DNA from 4 places in the Streptomyces sp. NPDC042371 genome. Region 1 is predicted to be linked to each of the others. Evidence: riboswitches for the same ligand, from Rfam matches in the RefSeq annotation. Region 1 holds a riboswitch; each other region holds the start of a gene.
What was found. A riboswitch is a leader RNA that binds a small molecule or an ion and turns the genes downstream of it on or off. The one in region 1 is predicted to bind cyclic di-AMP.
Positions count from the first base shown of each region.

Region 1 (5,176 bases):
CCGTGGTCTCCGTGCGCGCGCCGTCGCCGGAGCGGGCCGTGCGGTGGGCGGCCGACTGCCGGGCCGCGGGCCTGGCCGTGGGCTGCTTCAGGCCGCCGTCGGTGCCGGACGGCATCTCGAGGCTGCGGCTGACCGCCCGCGCGGATCTGACCGACGCACAGATCGCCGGTGCCGTACGGGTGATCAGCCGCAGTGCACACCGGTAGCGTGCCGGGCCCCTACAAGGGCCGGAAACCGCTTACCGGAGGCTGTTGAGGAACGACTCCCAGGGGCCGGGGGAGATGAGCAGGGCGGGCCCTGCGGTGTTCTTCGAGTCACGCACGGCGTACAGGCCGGTCAGCGGACCCGAGTCGAGTGTGGCGGTCTCGACGCAGTTGTTCATTCCGTTGCTGTAGCTGCTGCGCTGCCACCGCGCACCTTGAAGTCTCGTGCTGGAAGGTACGTACCGAGGCATTGCGGTCATGGTGCCTCCTTACGCGCCGTCGCATAGCCCGGCGATGAATTCCGTTGAGTCCTCGAGTGAGAGCGCTTGTACCTGAAGGGAAGTGAAGGCCTCCGAGTACGCCTGGAGGTCTTCTTTCCGTTCGAGGTAGAGGCTACTCGTCAAATGGTCGAGAACAACCACATCCAGATCAGCAATGTCCGGAAACGAAAAAATAACGAAAGAACCGATCAGACCTACATGCTCGCCGGCGGCGAACGGCAGTACCTGCAGCTGGACATGGGGCAGGAGGGACGCCTGTCGCAACCGGACCAGCTGTTCGGCGAGCACCTTCTCCCCGCCCACCGGCCGCCGCAGCACGGCCTCGTCCATGACCACGCTCAGGCGCAGCGGCGGATCCGCCCGCAGCACGTCCTGACGGGCGAGCCGGACCTCCACCAGCGCGTCGACCTGCTTCTCCGGCAGCCCGCCGAGCGCGGCCCGGGTCACCGCTCGCGCGTAGTCGGGCGTCTGCAACAGGCCGGGAACCACGGTGGTTTCGAGCGTGCGCACCCAACGCGCCTGTGACTCCAGGCTGATGAAGTCGCGGTAGGTGGCAGGCAGCAGATCGCGGTACGCCTTCCACCAGTGGTGGCGTCCCGCACCCGGGTCGTCGGCGCCCGTGAAGGCTATGAGGAGCTCGCTGAGCTGCGGGTCCTCGACCTGGTAGACGTCCAGGAGCAGCCGCACGTCGGCGGCCTTCACACCGCTGCGTCCTGTCTCGATCCGGCTCACCTTGGACTGGTGCCAGCCCGCCCTGGCGGCGGCCTCGCTGCTGGTGAGTCCGGCGTTCAGGCGCAGCGCGCGCAGTTCGGCACCGAGCTGACGACGGCGCACCGCGGGGCCGTACTGCATGCCCGTCTCCTTTCGGACGGAGCCGTCGGATATCCCGGCGGCGGGGCGGGGCAGTAGGCGAGATTAGAGGAAGTACCGGTCCCACGCCCAAATACGGTCTGCCGTAGCAGAGTTCACCGCTTCGAGCGACAGATATATGCACATCTCGGTGGATCGCCACCCGTGACCGGCCAAGGAGTGGCAGGCTGGCGCGAAGCACCAGTCCGGGACTGTCCTCGAGTCATCCGCCGCGGGTCGGAGACCAGTCCCGGTGGGAAAGGGACAGCGCCGCCATGGCAGACCACCAGGAAGCCTCCGTCACCCTGCCGAGCGATCCTGCCTCGGTCCCCGCCGCCCGGAAATACGTCTCGCGTGTGCTCGTGGAATGGGGCCTGCCCGGTGACGCCGAGGTGGCCGACACGATCAGACTGATCGTCTCCGAGCTCGCGACCAACGCCGTGCAGCACACCTTGGGGCAGTCGCCCACCTTCACGGTCGACGTCGAGCTCGAACGCGACGAGCACCTGAGGATCGGAGTCACCGACAGCCACCCGCGCTACCCCAAGCGCCTCCCTGCGGCCGTCCAGCAGGACAACGGCCGGGGCATGGTGATCATCCGCTGGCTGACCGCCGAGTGCGGCGGCAGGCTCTCGGTCAGTCCCACCGACGAGGGGGGCAAGACCGTGTGGATCGCGCTGCCGTGGCGCGCTCCGGTCCAGCGCAAGGACCGTGACGCCACGCACTGACCGGGGTGTGCCCCGGCCGGGTCGTCGGGATGGACACCGTCAGCGGTGCCGTTCTCTGCGCTGGGGACGCGGTGCTCCGCCACGGGCCCCTGACGGCCTGGCGTCGGGCTCCTCGTCGAGCGCCGCTTCGACACGCGCCAGCGGGCGCCGCGCGAGCCGCGGCAGTACGCCCCACAGCCCGACGCACATCAGCAGCGTGCCCGCGCCCGCCAGGAGGCCTTCGGTCCGACCCGACGTCACATCGACGACGAGCAGCACCGAACCGGCGAGCGTCAGCACCAGAACGCCCAGGCCGACCCCGGCGAGCCGGGACGACACCCGCACGATGAGCGGCTTGGCCCGCTGCTGGAACAGCGAGCGGTGCAACGCGGCGGGCGCCGTGAACAGCGCCGCCGCGAGCACCGCGAGCAGCAGCGTCGTGACGTAGGTGGCGCGCTGCACCGCGTCGAGCGAGGGAAATCGCGGGCTGAAGGCGAGGGTGAGCAGGAAGGCGAAGAGGATCTGGACGCCCGTCTGCGTCACTCTCAGCTCCTGGAGCAGCTCCGCGAAGTTGCGGTCGGCGCGCTCCAACGGTGTTTCGTTGCGGGCCGTGCAGGCATAGTCGTCGGACATCCCGCACGGGTATCCCCGCGGGCGCGCTCCAAGCATCGGCACCTGACCGTGCGGGGAGCGCGCCGGAGCGGGCGCGGTGGGTCAGCGGACCCTGCCGTACCAGACGCTCTTGGTCCAGATCTTCTCCAGGCGGACCACGGTCCCCCTCTTGGGGGCGTGCCAGATGCGGTTGTTACCCGCGTAGATCCCGACGTGGTACACGTTCCGACCGGAGTGGAAGAACACCAGGTCGCCGCGGGTCCGCTGGGACCTGGAGACGTGCTTGGTCTTGTTGTACTGCGCGGCGGCGGTGCGCGGCAGCTTCTTGCCCGTCTTCTTGAACGAGTAGAGAGTCAGGCCCGAGCAGTCGAACCGGTTGGGCCCTGCCGACCCGTAGCCGTACGGGGAGCCCTTCTTGGACGCCGCGATCTTGAGCGCCTTCGTCCCGTGAGTGGCCGCCTGGGCCTCCGACGCGAGCCCGGGGGCCAGGACGGTGCCGCCTACGACGGCGAGCGTGAGGACCGATGCGGCACCGGTCCTGCTGAGCAGCGACGGAACATGATTCAGCGCAGTCATGCGCAACCCTTCGTCAGCCGCCTGTGAAAGATGACCTGTCGGGTTCGGGCAGGCGAAGATGCCCGGCCGCGTCGTGCTCTGCGGCTTCACCCCAAGGGCGTCGTCCGGACTGTCCGGACGGGCCCGTCGTGCCTGGGTCCTCCACTCCTGCCGTTGCACAGATGTCGACCGGTCATCCGGGTGGCGGCAGGACTCGGCGTCCGCCCGGACCGCCCCGCCGCGGTGGCGGGGGCTTGTCGTCGGAAGGGATCTTGACCCGACATGGGCCAAAAAACCGAGCCGAAACGGCGTTTTGTGAGGCTCCTCACGACTGACCTGTTCAGGTGGACACTGCCGAAATCGTCGCGTTGGCACGTGGTCCGACGACGGTTCGACCAGCACCGGAATGCGCAATTCCGCCGGTGCTGTACTCGCTCGACGCAACTTTCGTCGGTGCGGACGACGACCTCTTCCTACGCCGTCCGAGGTAGCCCGACTGGTCCGTTTCGAAGTGGCCCCGGACGTCACGGTGTCCGGGGCGGGGCGGGTCGGCGGGGGCTCAGCCGCCCTGCGGGGGCGGCACGGTGATCCGCCCGGCCCGCCGCTCGCCGTCGAGGACGCGCAGAGCCTGGGCGAGGGTCTGCGCGTGCACTTCGCTCTCACCGCGCTGGTGCATGAGGGCGAGCGCGTCCCGCAGGGCACTCGCCCGGCCGACGAGGGCCTGGGCGGCGCGGAGTCCGCCGTAGGTGTGCTCGGCGCGGGCCGGATTGATCCGGCCGAGCAGGTCGACGACTTCGAGATAGCGGTCGATCAGCTCCGCCTCGGCGCGGGTCAGCGCAGGCAGCGGCGGCAGTTCGGGCGGCAGCATCGGCGGGTCACCTCGGGTCCCGGGCGGCGAGCGAGGTCTTGCGGCTCGGAATGATCCGGTCCACGAGTCCGTACGCCAGGGCGGCCGGGGCGTCGAGGATCTTGTCCCGCTCGATGTCCGCGGTGATCCGCTCCTGGCTCTGCCCGGTGTGGCGCGCGAGCAGCTCCTCCAGGAGGCGCCGCGTGCGCAGCAGTTCGTCGGCCTGGATCGCGAGGTCCGAGGCCTGGCCCCGGACCGGTTCGCCGATGGCGGGCTGGTGGATCAGGACGCGCGCGCCGGGCAGCGCGAACCGCTTGCCTGGCGTGCCCGCGGCGAGCAGGACGGCGGCCGTCGACGCGGCCTGGCCCAGGCAGGTCGTCTCCACGTCACAGCTGACGAACTGCATCGTGTCGTAGATCGCGGTCATCGCGCTGAACGAGCCGCCGGGGGAGTTGATGTACAGCGAGATGTCGCGGTCCGGCGCCTGGTGTTCGAGGTGCATGAACTGGGCCATCACGTCGTTCGCCGAGGTGGCGTCGATGGAGGTGCCGAGGAAGACGATCCGCTCTTCGAGGAGCTTGGAGTACGGATCCATGGTCCGCGTCCCCGACGTGGTGCGTTCGGTGAACTCGGGCAGGACGTAACGGGCAGACGGACGATTCATGGCACGCCTCTCTTCCTCCGGTCGCTGAGCGGCCCGGTCTCTGTAAAAAATGTACAGGACGTACGTTCCGTCAGGGGGGTGGAGCCGGGATGGGTTCTCGTCCGGGGCGCCGCGTACCCTCTCCGAGGCATGGAACGGAGCAGCGGCGAGCGAGAGTTACTGGCCCTCGAAGTGGACGTCATCCACGGCCTCGGGCCGGGCGAGGGCGACGGCGCGCTGAGGGTGGCCGACCCGTCGGTGCGGGCGGTGGTGGCCTGGTCGCCGGGGGCGCGCGTGCTGGCGCTGGGTGCGGAGGGCCCTGACGTCCTGCGTGCCGCCGACGGATTCGGTGATCTTGGTGACATGGAGCAGGCGTACGCGCCGGGGGAGCCGCCGGATGTCCTCGTGCGGATCGCCGACGCGTGTGCGGCCGAGGGCGACCGGGCCTCGCTTCGGGGAGGCCCCAGCTTCACCTTCCC
Region 1 is NZ_JBWKAP010000009.1:113,866-119,041, forward strand. It holds gene AC068B_RS27165 (8-amino-7-oxononanoate synthase) at 1-206, shown strand, start outside; gene AC068B_RS27170 (DUF397 domain-containing protein) at 239-463, opposite strand; gene AC068B_RS27175 (helix-turn-helix domain-containing protein) at 473-1,336, opposite strand; gene AC068B_RS27180 (ATP-binding protein) at 1,609-2,061, shown strand; gene AC068B_RS27185 (DUF6328 family protein) at 2,101-2,673, opposite strand; gene AC068B_RS27190 (C40 family peptidase) at 2,755-3,228, opposite strand; cyclic di-AMP (ydaO/yuaA leader) riboswitch at 3,232-3,408, opposite strand; gene AC068B_RS27195 (hypothetical protein) at 3,767-4,075, opposite strand; gene AC068B_RS27200 (ATP-dependent Clp protease proteolytic subunit) at 4,083-4,718, opposite strand; gene AC068B_RS27205 (GNAT family N-acetyltransferase) at 4,848-5,176, shown strand, end outside.

Region 2 (5,176 bases), on a different contig from region 1:
CACTTGAAGCCGTTGCGCTGGGCCATCTCGACGGCGTCCAGGGTCTCGGTCAGCGAACCGATCTGGTTGACCTTGACGAGCAGGGCGTTGGCGGAGCCCTCCTCGATGCCGCGGGCCAGGCGCTCCGGGTTGGTGACGAAGAGGTCGTCGCCGACGATCTGGACCTTGTCGCCCAGGCGCTCGGTGATGACGTTCCAGCCGGCCCAGTCGTCCTCGTACAGCGGGTCCTCGATGGAGACCAGCGGGTACGCGGAGACGAGCTCCTCGTAGTACTCGGTCATCTCCGCGGCCGAGCGGGACTTGCCCTCGAACTCGTACTTGCCGTCCTTGTAGAACTCGGACGCGGCGACGTCGAGCGCGAGGCCGATCTGCTCGCCGGGGACGTAACCGGCCTGCTTGATGGCCTCGATGATGAGGTCGAGCGCGGCGCGGTTGGAGTCCAGGTTCGGGGCGAAGCCGCCCTCGTCGCCGAGGCCCGTGGACAGGCCCTTGGTCTTCAGCACCTTCTTGAGGGTGTGGTAGACCTCGGCGCCCCAGCGAAGGGCCTCGGAGAAGGACTCCGCGCCGATCGGGGCGATCATGAACTCCTGGATGTCGACATTCGAGTCGGCGTGCGACCCGCCGTTCAGGATGTTCATCATCGGGACGGGCAGCAGGTGCGCGTTCGGGCCGCCGAGGTAGCGGAACAGCGGCAGGTCGCTGGCCTCGGAGGCGGCGTGCGCGACGGCGAGCGAGACGCCGAGGATGGCGTTGGCGCCGAGCGAGCCCTTGTTGTCGGTGGCGTCCAGGTCGAACATGGCCTGGTCGATCAGGCGCTGCTCGGTGGCGTCGTAGCCGACGAGCTCCGGGCCGATCTGCTCGATGACGGCGAGGACGGCCTTCTCGACACCCTTGCCCATGTAACGGTTGGGGTCACCGTCACGGAGTTCGATGGCCTCGAAAGCACCGGTGGAGGCACCGGACGGAACGGCGGCACGACCGGTGCTGCCGTCGTCGAGGCCGACCTCGACCTCGACCGTGGGGTTGCCTCGGGAGTCCAGGATTTCCCGGGCTACGACGACGTCGATGGACGGCACGAGCATCTCCTTCTGGGATGTGACGCATTTACGCGGGCCGCGTCGGCCCTGCGTCTCCTGAGCCTAACGGGCTCCGGGCCTTCGGCCAGCCGACCGCCCGTCCCCTGGGACGGACGAGGGCCCAAATACCTTGGAAACCGGGCGTAAGGCCACGTTTTCTACTCGCTAGTAGCGAACAGCGGAGGGCCGACGCGGGGGCGGACGCGGGGGCAGACATGGCCCCGCCCCGGTGCGTACGGGGGATACGCGCACCGGGGCGGGGAGCCCGTGGGGACGGGGGTACGGCCGTGCGTCCGCCGAGGCACGGCCGCTACCGGGTGGGGTCAGCTCAGGTGGAGCTGCTGGCCCGGGTAGATCATGTCGGCGTTGTCGATGATGTCGCCGTTGAGCTTGTAGACCTTGTGCCAGCCGCCCTTGACGTGCTTGGCCTCGGCGATCTTGGACAGGGTGTCGCCCGTCTTGACCTTGTACTCGCCGTCGCCCTTCTTGACCGTCTTGCCGGTCGGGGTCTCGACGGTCTTCTTGGTCTCGGTCTGCGGCGTGGGCTGCGGCTTCGGCGCGGCCTGCTGCTGCGGGGCCTGCTGCGTCTGCTGCGGCTTCGGCGCGGCCTGCTGCTGCTGCGGGGCCTGCTCCTGCGAGCCGCCGCCGCTGCTGGGCGAGGCGCCCGAGAGGCCGACGCCACAGCTCGGCCAGGCACCCTTGCCCTGGCCCGCGAGGACCTTCTCGGCGATCTCGATCTGCTGGGCCTTGGAGGCCTTGTCGGCGGTCGGCGCGTACTTCGTACCGCCGTACGCGGCCCAGGTGGACGGCGAGAACTGCACGCCGCCCTGGTAACCGTTGCCGGTGTTGATCGACCAGTTGCCGCCGGACTCGCACTGGGCGACGGCGTCCCACTCGGCACCGGTGGCGGCGGAGGCCGAACCAGCGGCCATCAGCGGGGCGGCCACGGCGGCACCGGTGACACCGGCGAGCGTGACGACACGGGTGGCCTTGGACGGACGGCGGTGCTTGCCCTTGCTGGAAAACAGCATGAGTTGATCCCCTCACCGACGCCTGCGAGGTGAGCTGTCGGGTTCGGGCCGATGTGGTTGCCCGGCCGCGCTCCTTGAGCGCGGCTTCACCCCTAGCCGTTTCCGGCACTTACCTTGGGTCCCCCGCTCCTGCCTACGGCGCTCAAAGCGACGACTGTTCCCGTCCGGCCGTTGGCAGGATTCGGCGTACCGACCGGCGGGGCCCACCAGTGGCGAGCGGTGACGACCGTAGACACGCGATCGCCGGAATTTCAAAGACGATCAGGGCTTCTGAGACCCATCTCTCACTTGCGCCAAACCAGACATACGGCGCGAAGCCCCCACCCGACTCTTCGTCAACTTCCGTTACTTTTCGCCCAGATCGAGGCTCTGACCGGGGAGGATGAGGTCCGGGTCGCCCCCGACGGTCTTCTTGTTCTCGCTGTAGAGCTCGTGCCATCCGCCGTCGACGCCGAGGTCGTCCGCGATGACCGAGAGGCTGTCTCCGGAGCGCACCGTGTAGGCGCCATCGGCGACTCCGCCGGAGCGGTTCTCGCCGCGCGAGGCGTGCCGTCCGGAGCGGCCGTCCGCGCCCTCGCTCTCGTCCGCGCGGTCGCCGCGGTGGCGGCCCGCGGAGTCGTCGGAGCCGTCCGCCTCGTCGGCGGGGTCGGTCGACTTCTCGGGCGTGGGCGAAGTGGCGTCGTCCTCGCCCGACTTGCCGGAGTCGTCCTTCTTGCCGTCGGCCTTGCCATCGGCTTCGCCCTTGTCGTCCTTTTCGCCTGACTCGTCGTGATTCTTGTCTCGGGAGTCGTCGGCGCCGCTGGAGGGCTTCTCCGGGCCGTCGGACGGGTCGGCGGAGTCCGAGGGCTCACCGGCCTCCTCACCCTTGCCCTTGCCCTTGTCTGAGTCCTTGCCGGAGGCCTTGCCGGAGTCGTCGTCCGAGCCCTTGTCCGAGCCCTTGTCCGAGTCCTTGTCGCCCTTGGAGTCGTCGGAGCCGTCGGGGCCTGTCGAGCCGGACGGCTCGGAGGGCTTCGGCGTGACCGGGTCGCCCGGGTCCACGTCGGCCGCGGCGCCGTCCTGGGTGAGGCCCGCGATCGGGGCGCAGCTCGGCCAGGCGGCGGTGCCCTGGTCGTCGAGGATCTGCTCGGCGACGGCGATCTGCTGCGAGCGGCTCGCCTGGTCGGCGCTCGGCGCGTAGTCGAGGCCGCCGTACGCCTCCCAGTTCTCCTGGGAGAGCTGGAGGCCTCCGTAGTAGCCGCTGCCGGGGTTGGCGCTCCACGCGCCGCCGCTCTCGCACTCGGCGAGCTTCTCCCACGTCGTGGTGTCGGCGGCGCTCGCGCTCGTGGCGCCGAGCAGTGGGATGGCGATGGCTGATCCGGTGACTCCTGCCGCGACGATGATGGCCGGGGCTTGGCGGGGGCGTCGGTGACGACCAGAGCCGGAGAGCATGCGGGTGCCTTTCACGAGACTGCAGCGACGACTTGGGCGCCGGGGGCGCTCAAGTCGTCGTGAACGTAGTCGCAGTCGAACGCTTGTCACAAGTCGATGCAGCGGAGATCACGTGAACATCACAGTCGTGACGGGCCGTCAGTCGGACACCGTTGTCTGTGCGGTTGTGAACTTCACGGGCAGCGTGCGCAGTCCCCGCATGATCAGCCCGCCACGCCACCGCAAATCATCCGGTTCCGCCGCGAGTTGCAGGTCGGGAAGGCGTCGCAGCAGCGTCGTGAGGGCGGTCAGGCCCTCCAGGCGGGCGAGCGGAGCGCCCAGGCAGTAGTGGATTCCGTGCCCGTATCCGAGGTGTTGGTTGTCACTCCGGGAAAGGTCGAGGGTGTCGGGATCCTCGAACCGGGCGGGGTCGCGGTCCGCGGCGGCGAGCACGACGAGGACGGGGTCTCCGGCGGCGATATCCTGCCCGCCGATGGTGAGCGCCTCCGTCGCGAACCGCCACGTGGCGAGCTCGACGGGCCCGTCGTAACGGAGCAGTTCCTCGATGCCGGTCTCCAGGAGCCCGGTGTCGCCCTCCGCCAGCGCCTTCTGGAACCGGGCGCGCTGCTCGGGGTGGGTGAGGAGGGCGTACAGCCCGTTGCCGATCAGGTTGACCGTGGTCTCGAACCCGGCGAAGAGAAGGATGAAGGCCATGGCTGCGGCCTCGTTCTCGGTGAGGTGCTCGCCGTGGTCGGAGGCCTTGATGAGACCGGAGATGAGGTCGTCGCCGGGTTCGAGGCGCTTGCGGTGGATGAGCTCGGCGAGGTAGCCGCGCATCTTCTTGACCGACCGGGCGACGCCGCCGCGCGGGCCGCCGCCGTGCCGGATCATCATGCCCGCCCAGTCGCGGAAGTCGTCCTGGTCCTCGCGGGGGACGCCGAGGAGGTCGCAGATGGCGTAGATGGGGAGGGGGAAGGCGAACTCGTGGATGAGGTCGGCACTGCCCTCTGCCACGAACGTGTCGATGAGCTGGTCCGTCAGCTCCTGTACCCGGGGGGCGAATTCCGCGACGCGGCGTGGCGTGAAGGCCTTGGAGACGAGGCGGCGCAGCCGGGTGTGGTCCGGCGGGTCGATGTTGAGCAGATGCGTCATGAGGTTGGCGCTGCGCTCGCCCGGGATCCCGGTCTTGCTCTTCGCGTGCGCGGGCTCGTCGTGGTGGGCCGGGTTCTTGCTGAGCCGCTGGTCGGCGAGGGCCTGCTTGGCGTCCGCGTACCGGGTGACCAGCCATGCCTCGACCCCGCTGGGCAGCCGCTGCTTGCGTACGGGCTCGTGTGTGCGGAGCCAGGCGTATGCGGGGTAGGGGTCGGAGGCGAACTCCCAGGTGAAGAGTTCTGGCCCTTGGGCGGGGTCTGGCCCCTGGGCCTTGGGCGGGGGCGGCGGCTGGTCTTGCATGGGGTGACGGTATCCGGCGTCGGTGCGGTGTCGGGTGCGGGTTCGTCGTGGCTGGGCGCGCAGTTCCCCGCGCCCCTGGGCCCCTGGGCCCCTGGGCCCCTGGGGGACGCTAGGGGCTGCCCCTACTCCCCCGTGTTCTCCGCCGCGAGGATCGCGTCTCGGTATGTCCTCGCCGCTGCCCTCAGTGCTGCCTCCGGGTCCACGCCCTCC
Region 2 is NZ_JBWKAP010000005.1:119,775-124,950, forward strand. It holds gene eno (phosphopyruvate hydratase) at 1-1,082, opposite strand, end outside; gene AC068B_RS16620 (transglycosylase family protein) at 1,400-2,107, opposite strand; cyclic di-AMP (ydaO/yuaA leader) riboswitch at 2,112-2,258, opposite strand; gene AC068B_RS16625 (LysM peptidoglycan-binding domain-containing protein) at 2,453-3,535, opposite strand; gene AC068B_RS16630 (cytochrome P450 family protein) at 3,674-4,966, opposite strand; gene AC068B_RS16635 (nucleoside triphosphate pyrophosphohydrolase) at 5,089-5,176, opposite strand, start outside.
Region 2: it holds a riboswitch for cyclic di-AMP, as region 1 does, so the genes downstream of both, AC068B_RS16620 (transglycosylase family protein) here and AC068B_RS27190 (C40 family peptidase) in region 1, are expected to answer to the same signal.

Region 3 (5,176 bases), on a different contig from region 1:
TCACCCGGTCGGCCCACACCAGGTCGCACCCGCCCGCCGCTGCGGGAACCCTGAATGCAGCGCGGTGATGGGTGCGGATTCGGCGGGAGACAAGCGGTGGGGCAGCGAGGAGGACCCGACGAGAGCGGGGCCAGGGGGGCCAGTGGGGCCACCGGGCCCGAGCGGGCCTTCGTCCGCTCCCTGCCGCTCCTGCTCCTCGTCGTCGGTGCCGTGTACGACGCGGTGACCCCCGCGGAGTTCACCGCGGCCCCCCTCTTCACGGCCGCCCCGCTGATCGCCGCCCCCTTCTACTCACGGCTCAACACCGTCCTGACCGGCGCGGCGGCCACCTGCGCCGTCCTCCTCCTGCACTACAGCAGCGCCGTCAACAGCCATGTCGAGGCCGTCACCGAGGTGGTCACCGTGGTGACCGTCGCCGGTCTCGCGATCGTCATCAACCGCGTCGTGCGCCGCAGCAACGACCGGCTCGCCATCGCCCGCTCCATCTCGGAAGCCACCCAGCGCGCCGTGCTGCCCACGCCGGACCCGCGCATCGGCGGGCTCGACATCGCGGCGCGGTACGAGGCCGCGCAGGCCGACGCGTTCATCGGGGGCGATCTGTACGCGGTGCAGGACACCCCGCACGGCGTACGGCTCATCGTCGGCGACGTACGGGGCAAGGGCATGGGCGCGGTCGCGGCCGTCGCCGTCGTCATCGGCGCCTTCCGGGAGGCCGCCGAGCAGGAGGCCACCCTGGAGGCGGTCGCGCAGCGCCTGGAGCGGGCGCTCGCGCGCGAGGGCACCCGGCGCGACGGGCTCGACGCGTTCGAGGGGTTCACGACCGCCGTCCTCGCCGAGATCCGGCACGGCGAGGGCTCCGTGCGGCTCATCAACCGCGGGCACCCGCCGCCGCTGCTGCTGCGCGGCGACGGGCGGCTCTGCGTCCTGTCGGCGACCGAACCCGCGCTGCCGCTCGGCATGGGCGATCTGGGGGCCTGGCCGGACCGTGCGGACGAGACGGAGCTGCCGCCCGGCGCGCTGCTGCTCTTCTACACGGACGGCCTCTCGGAGGCGCGGGACGCGGCGGGGGAGTTCTACGATCCCGCGACCCGGCTCGGCGGGCGGATCTTCCCGGGCCGCGGCGGCCCGCACGCGCTCCTCGCCGCGCTCGCGGGGGAGGTGCGGCGGCACACCGGGGGCGGGATGACGGACGACATGGCGCTGCTCGCGGTGCGGCGACCCGCTGCCGGGGATCCGGACGTCACGACCGACGTTACGGCCGGTAACTGAAGTGCACCGCTCCGCATAACATCTGACGCACTGTCAAGGGAATGTGAAGCTCCGGTGTTTAAAGAGATGGGGTCAACTCGCCCCGTTCCGCACCCTCGTGTCCCGGTACGTACAGCCGATGAGCGTTAACGATCAACCGGAACGGCTTGGAATACCGACCCGCTGTCTATTAACGTTCGATAACGCAGCGCGGTCGTCCCAGCCGTCACTCGAGTCGGCTCCGCGCGCACGCGCCTAATCCCGAAAGGGAGCCGGGGAACCACCAACATGGGGTGAATCGGGCAGCTGTGCATCCGTGCCAGATGCTCGTAGGAGACCTTCCTGCTCCGAACCCGTCAGCTAACCCGGTAGGCGAGAAGGAAGGAAAGGAGTGCGCCCCAGTGGCGTCCAACCGGCCTGCCCCCCAAGCCGTGTACGTACCGAATGACGACGACTTCGGCTCGTACGACGAGGGCTCCTTCGAAGAGTGGAACCCCACCGAGGAGTCCGTCCGTCCCGTCCGCGGCAGGCACCGTGTGCACAAGAAGAGCGGCGGCGGGCTCGCCCGCAGCTCCACCGTGCTCGGCGTGGGCGTCATCGCCGCCGTCGGCGCGGGCGGCATCGCCACCGCGCAGGACGGCAAGCCGCCGGTCTCCATATCGATGCCCGACCTCGGCGTCGTCACGGACTCGCTGCCCGAGGCCAAGTCCCTTCCTGGCGTGGGTTCCCTGATATCCGGCGACGACACGTCGGACGCCACGACCACCGCGGCCGCCGCGGCCCCGCTCACCGCCGCCGGTGTCAGCGCCGCCGACGCCGAGCAGGGCAACACCCATGCGGGCGAGGCCCTGCGCGCCCGCATCATGCAGCAGGCCGAGAACCAGCAGGACCAGGCGGACACCGCCGTGCGGACCGCCGCCGAGGACGCCGCCGCCAAGAAGGCGGGCGAAGAGGCGGACGCCCAGCGCAAGGCCGCCGAGAAGGAAGCGGACGCCAAGGCGGCCGCCAAGAAGAAGAAGGAGGAGGAGGCCCGGAAGGCCAAGGCCGAGGCCGCGCGCCTGGCCAAGCTCGCCAAGAGCTACGTCATCCCCACCTCCTCGTACACCCTCACCTCGCACTTCGGTGACGCCGGATCCATGTGGTCCTCCGGCCACCACACCGGCCTTGACTTCGCGGCGCCCACGGGCACCCCGCTCAAGGCCGTGCACACCGGCACCGTCAAGGAGGCCGGTTGGGCGGGTGCGTACGGCTACCGCACCGTGCTCGAACTCGAGGACGGCACGGAGATCTGGTACTGCCACCAGTCCTCGCTCAACGTCAGCGCGGGCCAGAAGGTCTCCACGGGCGACGTCATCGGCCGCGTCGGCGCGACCGGCAACGTCACGGGCCCGCACCTCCACATGGAGGTCCACACGGCCGACGGCACCGGCATCGACCCGCTCGGCTGGCTGCAGGGCAAGGGCCTCAACCCCTGATTCCTCACCCCCGATTCCGGTGTGCCCTGCACGGAATTCCGTCCGGGGCGGGGGCGTTGAGGAGCGTATGACTCCTCTTCGCCCACTCGGCTCATCCGACCTCGAAGTCTTCCCGCTCTCCCTGGGCGGCAACGTCTTCGGCTGGACCGCGGACCGGGCGGCGTCCTTCGCCGTCCTCGACGCCTACACCGCGGCGGGCGGCAACTTCATCGACACCGCCGACGCGTACACGGCCTGGGTGGACGGCAACAAGGGCGGCGAGTCCGAGACCCTCATCGGCGAGTGGCTGGCCGAGCGAGGCAACCGCTCCGACGTCGTCGTGGCCACCAAGGTCGGCGCCCACCCCGAGTACAAGGGCCTGTCCGCCGCGACCATCAAGGGCGCCGCCGACGCGTCCCTGCGACGCCTCGGCACCGACTACATCGACCTCTACTACACGCACTTCGACGACACGTCCGTGCCCGTGGAGGAGATCATCGGCGCGCTCGACGAGCTGGTGCGGGCGGGCAAGGTGCGCGCCATCGCCGCCTCCAACATCTCCCCCGAGCGGCTCCAGGAGTCCCTCGACCTCTCCGACCGCGAGGGCCTCGCGCGCTACGTCGCGCTGCAGCCGCACTACAACCTCGTCTCCCGGGACACCTACGAGGGCCCCCTCCAGGAGGTCGCCTCCCGCTCCGGCCTCGCGGCCGTCCCCTACTTCGGGCTCGCGGCGGGCTTCCTCACCGGCAAGTACCGCGCGGGCGCACACGTCGAGAGTGCGCGGTACTCGCGCGTCGAGGCGTACGTGGGGACCGAGCGGGGCGACCGCGTCCTCACCGCCCTCGACGAGATCGCGCAGGCCCACGGCGCACAGGTGCCGACCGTGGCACTGGCCTGGCTCGCGGCCCAGCCCACCGTGGCCGCGCCGATCGCTTCCGCGCGCACGGTGGAGCAGCTGCCCGCGCTGCTCGCGGTGGCCGACCTGGACCTGACGGACGCCGACCTCTCGGCGCTGAACACGGCCTCCGCGTAGGCCCTAGGGGCGGTAGGGGTTGTGGTACGCAGTCGGGTAGCCGTAGGCCGGGTAGGGCTGCGGCTGCCCGTAGGGGAGGGGCGGCGCCGGATGGCCGTAGGGGAAGGGTGGCGCAGGATGGCCGTACCCCCCATACCCGCCATAGCCCCCATACCCGCCATAGCCCCCGTACGGCATTGAGGGCACGACCGGCGCTGTCGCCTGTGCCGCGTACGCGAGGGCGGGGCGGGCCGGTTCGCGGCGCTCCCAGAGCTTTTCGAGGAGCTCCCGTTCGCGTACGACGAAGTCGGCCCCGGCCCGGCCGCGGCGGCCCCGGTGGCGCAGGAACGCGAGCGACGTCGCGTACATCTGGTACTCCGCGACCGTGCGGGCCGCGGGCTTGCCCCAGGTGTACGAGGCGTAGTCGCGGGCCAGTGAGCGGGCGCGCATCGAGCCGAGCGCGAACGGCTCGGACGGGGTGAGCCAGCCCGCCGCCGCGTACACGGGCAGCTCTTCGCGGATCGTGCGCAGCTCGCGCTGCCGGGTCCAGATGGCCAGCCAGGTCAGCAGGCCGAACGCCGGGAGCATGAAGAGGGCGTACACGGTGAAGAAGCCGAACTGACCGAAGACCGCGGAGCCGTTCCACAGCGCGTGCATGCCCATCGCGAGCAGCAGCCCGCCGAGCGGGAGCAGCACGCGGCGCAGGAGCTGCCGCTCGGCGGAGAGCGCGGCGATGCCGAAGCCGATGCCGGTCAGGACCGTGAACAGCGGGTGCGCGAAGGGCGACATGACGACGCGTACGAAGAAGGTCGCGGCCGTCACGGAGGCGAGGCCGCTCTCGCGGCTGAGCTGGTCGGTGACGAAGGCGTTGCCCAGATAGAGGATGTTCTCGGTGAACGCGAACCCGGTCGCGGTCACCCCCGCTATGACGACGCCGTCGACGATGCCCGTGAAGTCGCGTCTGCGGAAGAGGAAGACGAGGAGCACGGCCGCGGCCTTGGCGCTCTCCTCGACGATCGGGGCGATGACGGTCGCGCCGAGGGTGTCCGCGCTGCCTGGGTCGGCGGTGGCGGTGGCTATCCAGCGGATCGCGAAGCTGTTCGCCACGATCGCGACGAGTGCGGCGGCGCAGGCTCCCCAGGAGAAGGAGAAGAGCAGGTTCCGCCAGGGGCCCGGTGCCACCCGGTCCAGCCAGCGGAACGCGGCGACGAGGAGCGGCACGGGCACGGTCGCGAGGCCGAGCCCGACGAGGAAGCCCTCGGTGCCGGTCTGCTCCCGCACCAGGGCGAGGATCACCAGGCCGGAGAGGGCGAGCAGCGTGACGAGCGCGGCCACGCGTATCGCGCGCCGCTGCCACCAGCGGACACGGCGGAGCTCCCTCGGGGCGGGTGCCTCGGGGGGTATCGGATACGGAGAACCGGTGGCCACGTCGTCGACCCTAACGAGGGATGGGGGTGGCCGC
Region 3 is NZ_JBWKAP010000015.1:19,777-24,952, reverse strand. It holds gene AC068B_RS34270 (PP2C family protein-serine/threonine phosphatase) at 55-1,269, shown strand; cyclic di-AMP (ydaO/yuaA leader) riboswitch at 1,491-1,638, shown strand; gene AC068B_RS34265 (M23 family metallopeptidase) at 1,650-2,723, shown strand; gene AC068B_RS34260 (aldo/keto reductase) at 2,791-3,735, shown strand; gene AC068B_RS34255 (PrsW family intramembrane metalloprotease) at 3,739-5,142, opposite strand.
Region 3: it holds a riboswitch for cyclic di-AMP, as region 1 does, so the genes downstream of both, AC068B_RS34265 (M23 family metallopeptidase) here and AC068B_RS27190 (C40 family peptidase) in region 1, are expected to answer to the same signal.

Region 4 (5,176 bases), on a different contig from region 1:
CAGCAATGATCCAGCGATCGAAGGGACGTACATGCCCATGGGTCACACGGCCACAGCCGAGGCCGGCTCCGGCGGCCTGACAGCGACCGAGCACCGGCTGGCCAACGGCCTGCGCGTGGTGCTCTCCGAGGACCACCTGACCCCGGTCGCCGCGGTCTGCCTCTGGTACGACGTCGGCTCCCGCCACGAGGTCAAGGGGCGTACAGGCCTTGCTCACCTCTTCGAGCACCTGATGTTCCAGGGCTCGCAGCAGGTGCACGGCAATGGCCACTTCGAGCTGGTCCAGGGAGCGGGCGGTTCGCTCAACGGCACGACGAGCTTCGAGCGCACCAACTATTTCGAGACCATGCCCGCCCACCAGTTGGAGCTGGCCCTCTGGCTCGAGGCCGACCGGATGGGCTCGCTGCTCTCCGCGCTGGACGAAGAGTCGATGGAGAACCAGCGCGACGTCGTGAAGAACGAGCGCCGCCAGCGGTACGACAACGTTCCGTACGGCACGGCGTTCGAAAAGCTGACCGCCCTCTCGTACCCGGAGGGCCACCCCTACCACCACACGCCGATCGGCTCCATGGCCGACCTGGACGCGGCCACCCTGGAGGACGCGCGAGCGTTCTTCCGCACGTACTACGCGCCCAACAACGCGGTCCTCTCGGTCGTCGGCGACATCGACCCGGAGCAGACGCTGGCCTGGGTCGAGAAGTACTTCGGGTCGATCCCCGGACACGACGGCAAGCAGCCGCCGCGCGACGGCTCGCTGCCCGAGCGCATCGGCAAGGAGCTGCGCGAGGTCATCGAGGAGGAGGTCCCGGCCCGCGCCCTGATGGCCGCCTACCGCCTCCCGGAGGACGGCACGCGCGCGTGCGACGCGGCCGACCTCGCCCTCACCGTCCTCGGCAGCGGCGAGTCCTCCAGGCTCTACAACCGGCTCGTGCGCAGGGACCGCACCGCGGTCGCCGCCGGGTTCGGCCTGCTGCGCCTCGCGGGGGCGCCCTCGCTCGGCTGGCTCGACGTGAAGACGTCGGGCGACGTCGAGGTGCCCGTCATCGAGGCCGCCGTCGACGAGGAGCTCGCCCGCTTCGCCGCGGAGGGCCCCACTCCGGAGGAGATGGAGCGCGCCCAGGCGCAGCTGGAGCGCGAGTGGCTCGACCGGCTCGGCACAGTCGCGGGCCGCGCCGACGAACTGTGCAGGTTCGCGGTCCTGTTCGGCGACCCGCAGCTCGCCCTCACGGCCGTCCAGCGCGTCCTCGACATCACCGCGGAAGAGGTCCAGGAGGTCGCCGGGGCCCGGCTGCGCCCGGACAACCGCGCGGTGCTCGTGTACGAGCCCGTTGACGGGGCCGAGGAGGCCGCAGACGCCGCCGAGGGCGCCGAGGAAGAAGAGGAGGCGGCGAAGTGACCGAGGCCGCGACGATGCAGTTCCACCCCCAGCCCCAGGCCGGTACGGCCAAGCCCTGGGCCTTCCCGGCCCCCGAGCGCGGCACGCTGCCCAACGGCCTCACGGTCCTGCGCTGCAACCGCCCCGGCCAGCAGGTCGTCGCCGTCGAGATCCACCTCGAAGCGCCCCTGGACGCCGAGCCGGAAGGCCTGGACGGCGTCGCCACCATCATGGCGCGGGCCTTCAACGAGGGCACCGACAAGCACTCCGCGGAGGAGTTCGCCGCCGAGCTCGACCGCTGCGGCGCGACCCTCGACGCGCACGCCGACCACCCGGGCGTGCGGGTCTCGCTCGAGGTCCCGGTCTCCCGGCTCCCGAAGGCACTCGGCCTGCTCGCCGACGCCCTGCGGGCCCCCGCCTTCGCGGACAGCGAGATCGAACGGCTCGTACGCAACCGCCTGGACGAGATCCCGCACGAGGCCGCCAACCCGGCGCGCCGCGCCGCCAAGGAGCTCTCCAGGCAGCTCTTCCCGCCGACCGCGCGCATGTCGCGCCCGCGTCAGGGCACCGAGGAGACGGTCACCGCCATCGACTCGGCGGCGGTGCGTGCCTTCTACGAGAAGTTCGTCCGCCCCGCCACGGCCACCCTGGTCGTCGTCGGCGACCTGGTGGGCACCGACCTGGACGCCGTCCTCGCCGACACCGTCGGCGCCTGGACCGGCTCCGCGGGCGAGTCGCGCCCCGTGCCGCCGGTGATCGCCGACGACCGCGGCCGCGTCGTCATCGTGGACCGCCCCGGAGCGGTCCAGACACAGCTGCTGATCGGCCGCGTCGGCGCCGACCGGCACGACCGCGTGTGGCCCGCCCAGGTGCTCGGCACGTACTGCCTGGGCGGCACCCTCACCTCCCGCCTGGACCGTGTCCTGCGCGAGGAGAAGGGATACACCTACGGCGTACGGGCGTTCGGCCAGGTGCTCCGCTCCGCCCCGGACGGGACGGGCGCCGCGATGCTCGCCATCAGCGGCTCCGTGGACACCCCGAACACGGGCCCGGCGCTGGACGACCTCTGGAAGGTGCTGCGCACCCTCGCCGCGGAGGGGCTCACCGACGCCGAGCGCGACGTCGCCGTGCAGAACCTGGTGGGCGTGGCCCCGCTCAAGTACGAGATGGCCGCCTCCGTGGCGGCGACGCTCGCCGACCAGGTCGAGCAGAACCTGCCGGACGACTTCCAGGCGCAGCTGTACCGACAGCTGGCCGCCACCGGCACCGTGGAGGCCACTGCGGCCGTCGTGAACGCCTTCCCGGAGGACCGCCTGGTGACGGTCCTCGTCGGGGACGCCGCGCAGATCGAGGAGCCCGTCAGGGCGCTCGGGATCGGCGAAGTGAGCGTGGTCACCGGCTGAGTGACGGTCGGCGTCGGCGCTGAGCCACAGTCAGGACGCAAGTTGGGACGTATCGGGACCCTGGTGACCCTTTCGGTCGCCAGGGTCCTCATATGTCCGGATTGGTATGGAGGTTGCCTGTCTGCCGTGTGGCGTGCGCTACAAAAGGCGCGTTCTGTTTGTCGATCGAAAGATGCCCCGCTTAGCGTCGACCCGGCTGTTCGTCGCGCAGTACGCCGCATCCGCGGCACCGGACAGTCATCGCCGAGTCCCCGTACGGCGCGAGCCAGGGGAGCCGGGGACCCACATGTCCCCTGGGGTGAATCGGGCACCTTGCCGCGAGGTGAGGGACCCGTAGGAGACCTTCCTGCTCCGAACCCGTCAGCTAACCCGGTAGGCGAGAGGGAAGGAAAGGAACACCCGCCACATGGCGTTCACCCGTGCCACCGGGAAGCACCGTCGTCCGAGTCGCCTCACGCGGACCACCGCGAACGTCGCAGGTGTCGCGGCGCTCACCACCACCGGTGTCATCGGAGGCCTTGCCGCCCCCGCGCTCGCCGCCGCCGACGAAGCGGCCGTGGAGCACACTGGTCTCACCCAGGCGATATCCGTCGGCGACTCGCTCGCCGAGAGCGTCGACGCGCAGGCCGCCGCGCAGCGCCAGGCCGCCGACGACGCCGCTGCCGCCAAGAAGGCCGAAGAGGCCGCCAAGAAGAAGGCCGCCGAGGAGAAGCGCAAGGCCGAGGCGGAGGCCAAGGCGAAGGCCAAGAAGGAGCACGAGGCCAAGGAGCGTGCCGCCCGCGAGGCCGAGCGCAAGCGCCTGAACACCTACGTCTCCCCGGTCTCCGGCTCGTACGTCTCCACGGGCTACCAGACCGGCGGCGCCATGTGGTCCTCCGGCAGCCACACCGGTGTCGACTTCCACGCCGCGTCCGGCACCGCCGTCCACGCGGTCGGCTCCGGCACCGTCGTCGAGGCGGGCTGGGGTGGTGCCTACGGCAACAACGTGGTCATCAAGATGAACGACGGCACGTACACCCAGTACGGCCACATGTCGTCCCTCGGCGTCACCGTCGGCCAGACGGTCACCCCGGGCCAGCAGATCGGTCTCTCCGGGTCCACCGGCAACTCCAGTGGCCCGCACCTCCACTTCGAGGCCCGCTCCGGCGAGGAGTACGGCTCCGACATCGACCCGGTCTCGTACCTGCGCTCGCACGGCGTCAAGGTCTGATCCGAAGCGGACGGCCGACGCGGTCGCCCCACGCGGACGGCCCCGCAGCACTTCACCGAAAGCCCCGGCTCCTCCCGAGCCGGGGCTTTCGGCGTTCCCCGGCCATCGTCCCCTGCCGCCCGTTCTTGGCCAAAAGATATCCATGGATTTCTGTCCGCCGTCGGAAATTCCGGCGCTCTGCAATAGAGTCACGGAACGAGCGTCGGTCGACCGCGTGTCGCGGGGATTAAGGCGGAGGTCCGGTCATGCGCGTTCCCGCGCACTCGGTATGCACGGCCATTCGGGACGACATAGTCGCCGGTGTATATGAAAGGGGCGGCAGACTCACCGAGGAACTCCTCGCGCGGCGCTACGGAGTCTCCCGCGTCCCCGTGCGCGAGGCCCTGCGCACGCTGGAGGCCGAGGGCTTCGTCGTCACCCGCAGGCATGCGGGCGCATGCGTCGCCGAGCCGACGGAACAGGAGGCCGCGGACCTCCTGGAGGTCCGGACGCTGCTGGAGCCGCTCGCCGCGGCACGCGCCGCGCAGCGCCGCACGGACGCACACCTGAAGGTCCTGCGCGGACTCGTCAGGCTGGGCCAGCAGCGCTCCAGGAGCGGCCGCGGGGAGGATCTGCGCTCGCTGGGCGGCTGGTTCCACGAGACGCTCGCCCAGGCGTCCGGCAGCCCCGGCCTCACGGCGCTGCTCACCCCGCTCCGGCACAAGATCGCCTGGATGTACGTCGTCGATACCCCGGCGACGCCGGACGAGTCCTGGTCCGAGCACGCGGCGATCGCCGACGCGGTCGCCCGCCGGGACGCGGAACGGGCGAGGGCGCTCACCGCGGCACACGTCGAACGGGCCCGCGCGGCCCACCGATTGCGGCCCGCGCGCCGGGGCGGCCGCGTGAGGGATTCGCAACATGCCGTAAACACGGTGAGTCTCCGGAATTAACGGAGGCGCCGTATACAAAGAGGAGCCGTAAGAAGAGTCGTCGCGCGATCAATTCGCGGCAATTTCATACGGCCCCACGGCGTTCATGAAAACGGTGTGCATGAAAAATCAAGCGCATACGTCAATGGGGTCACCCGGAATTCCGGGTGACCCCATTGACGTAATGCGAGGAACGTGTCCTAGACCGTCTCCGGAAGCTCCTCGAGCCCCTCGGCGACCAGCTTCGCCAGACGGTCGAGGGCGGCGTCGGCACCCT
Region 4 is NZ_JBWKAP010000003.1:152,338-157,513, forward strand. It holds gene AC068B_RS10320 (M16 family metallopeptidase) at 32-1,396, shown strand; gene AC068B_RS10325 (M16 family metallopeptidase) at 1,393-2,778, shown strand; cyclic di-AMP (ydaO/yuaA leader) riboswitch at 3,010-3,172, shown strand; gene AC068B_RS10330 (M23 family metallopeptidase) at 3,185-3,988, shown strand; gene AC068B_RS10335 (GntR family transcriptional regulator) at 4,234-4,920, shown strand; gene AC068B_RS10340 (HPr family phosphocarrier protein) at 5,100-5,176, opposite strand, start outside.
Region 4: it holds a riboswitch for cyclic di-AMP, as region 1 does, so the genes downstream of both, AC068B_RS10330 (M23 family metallopeptidase) here and AC068B_RS27190 (C40 family peptidase) in region 1, are expected to answer to the same signal.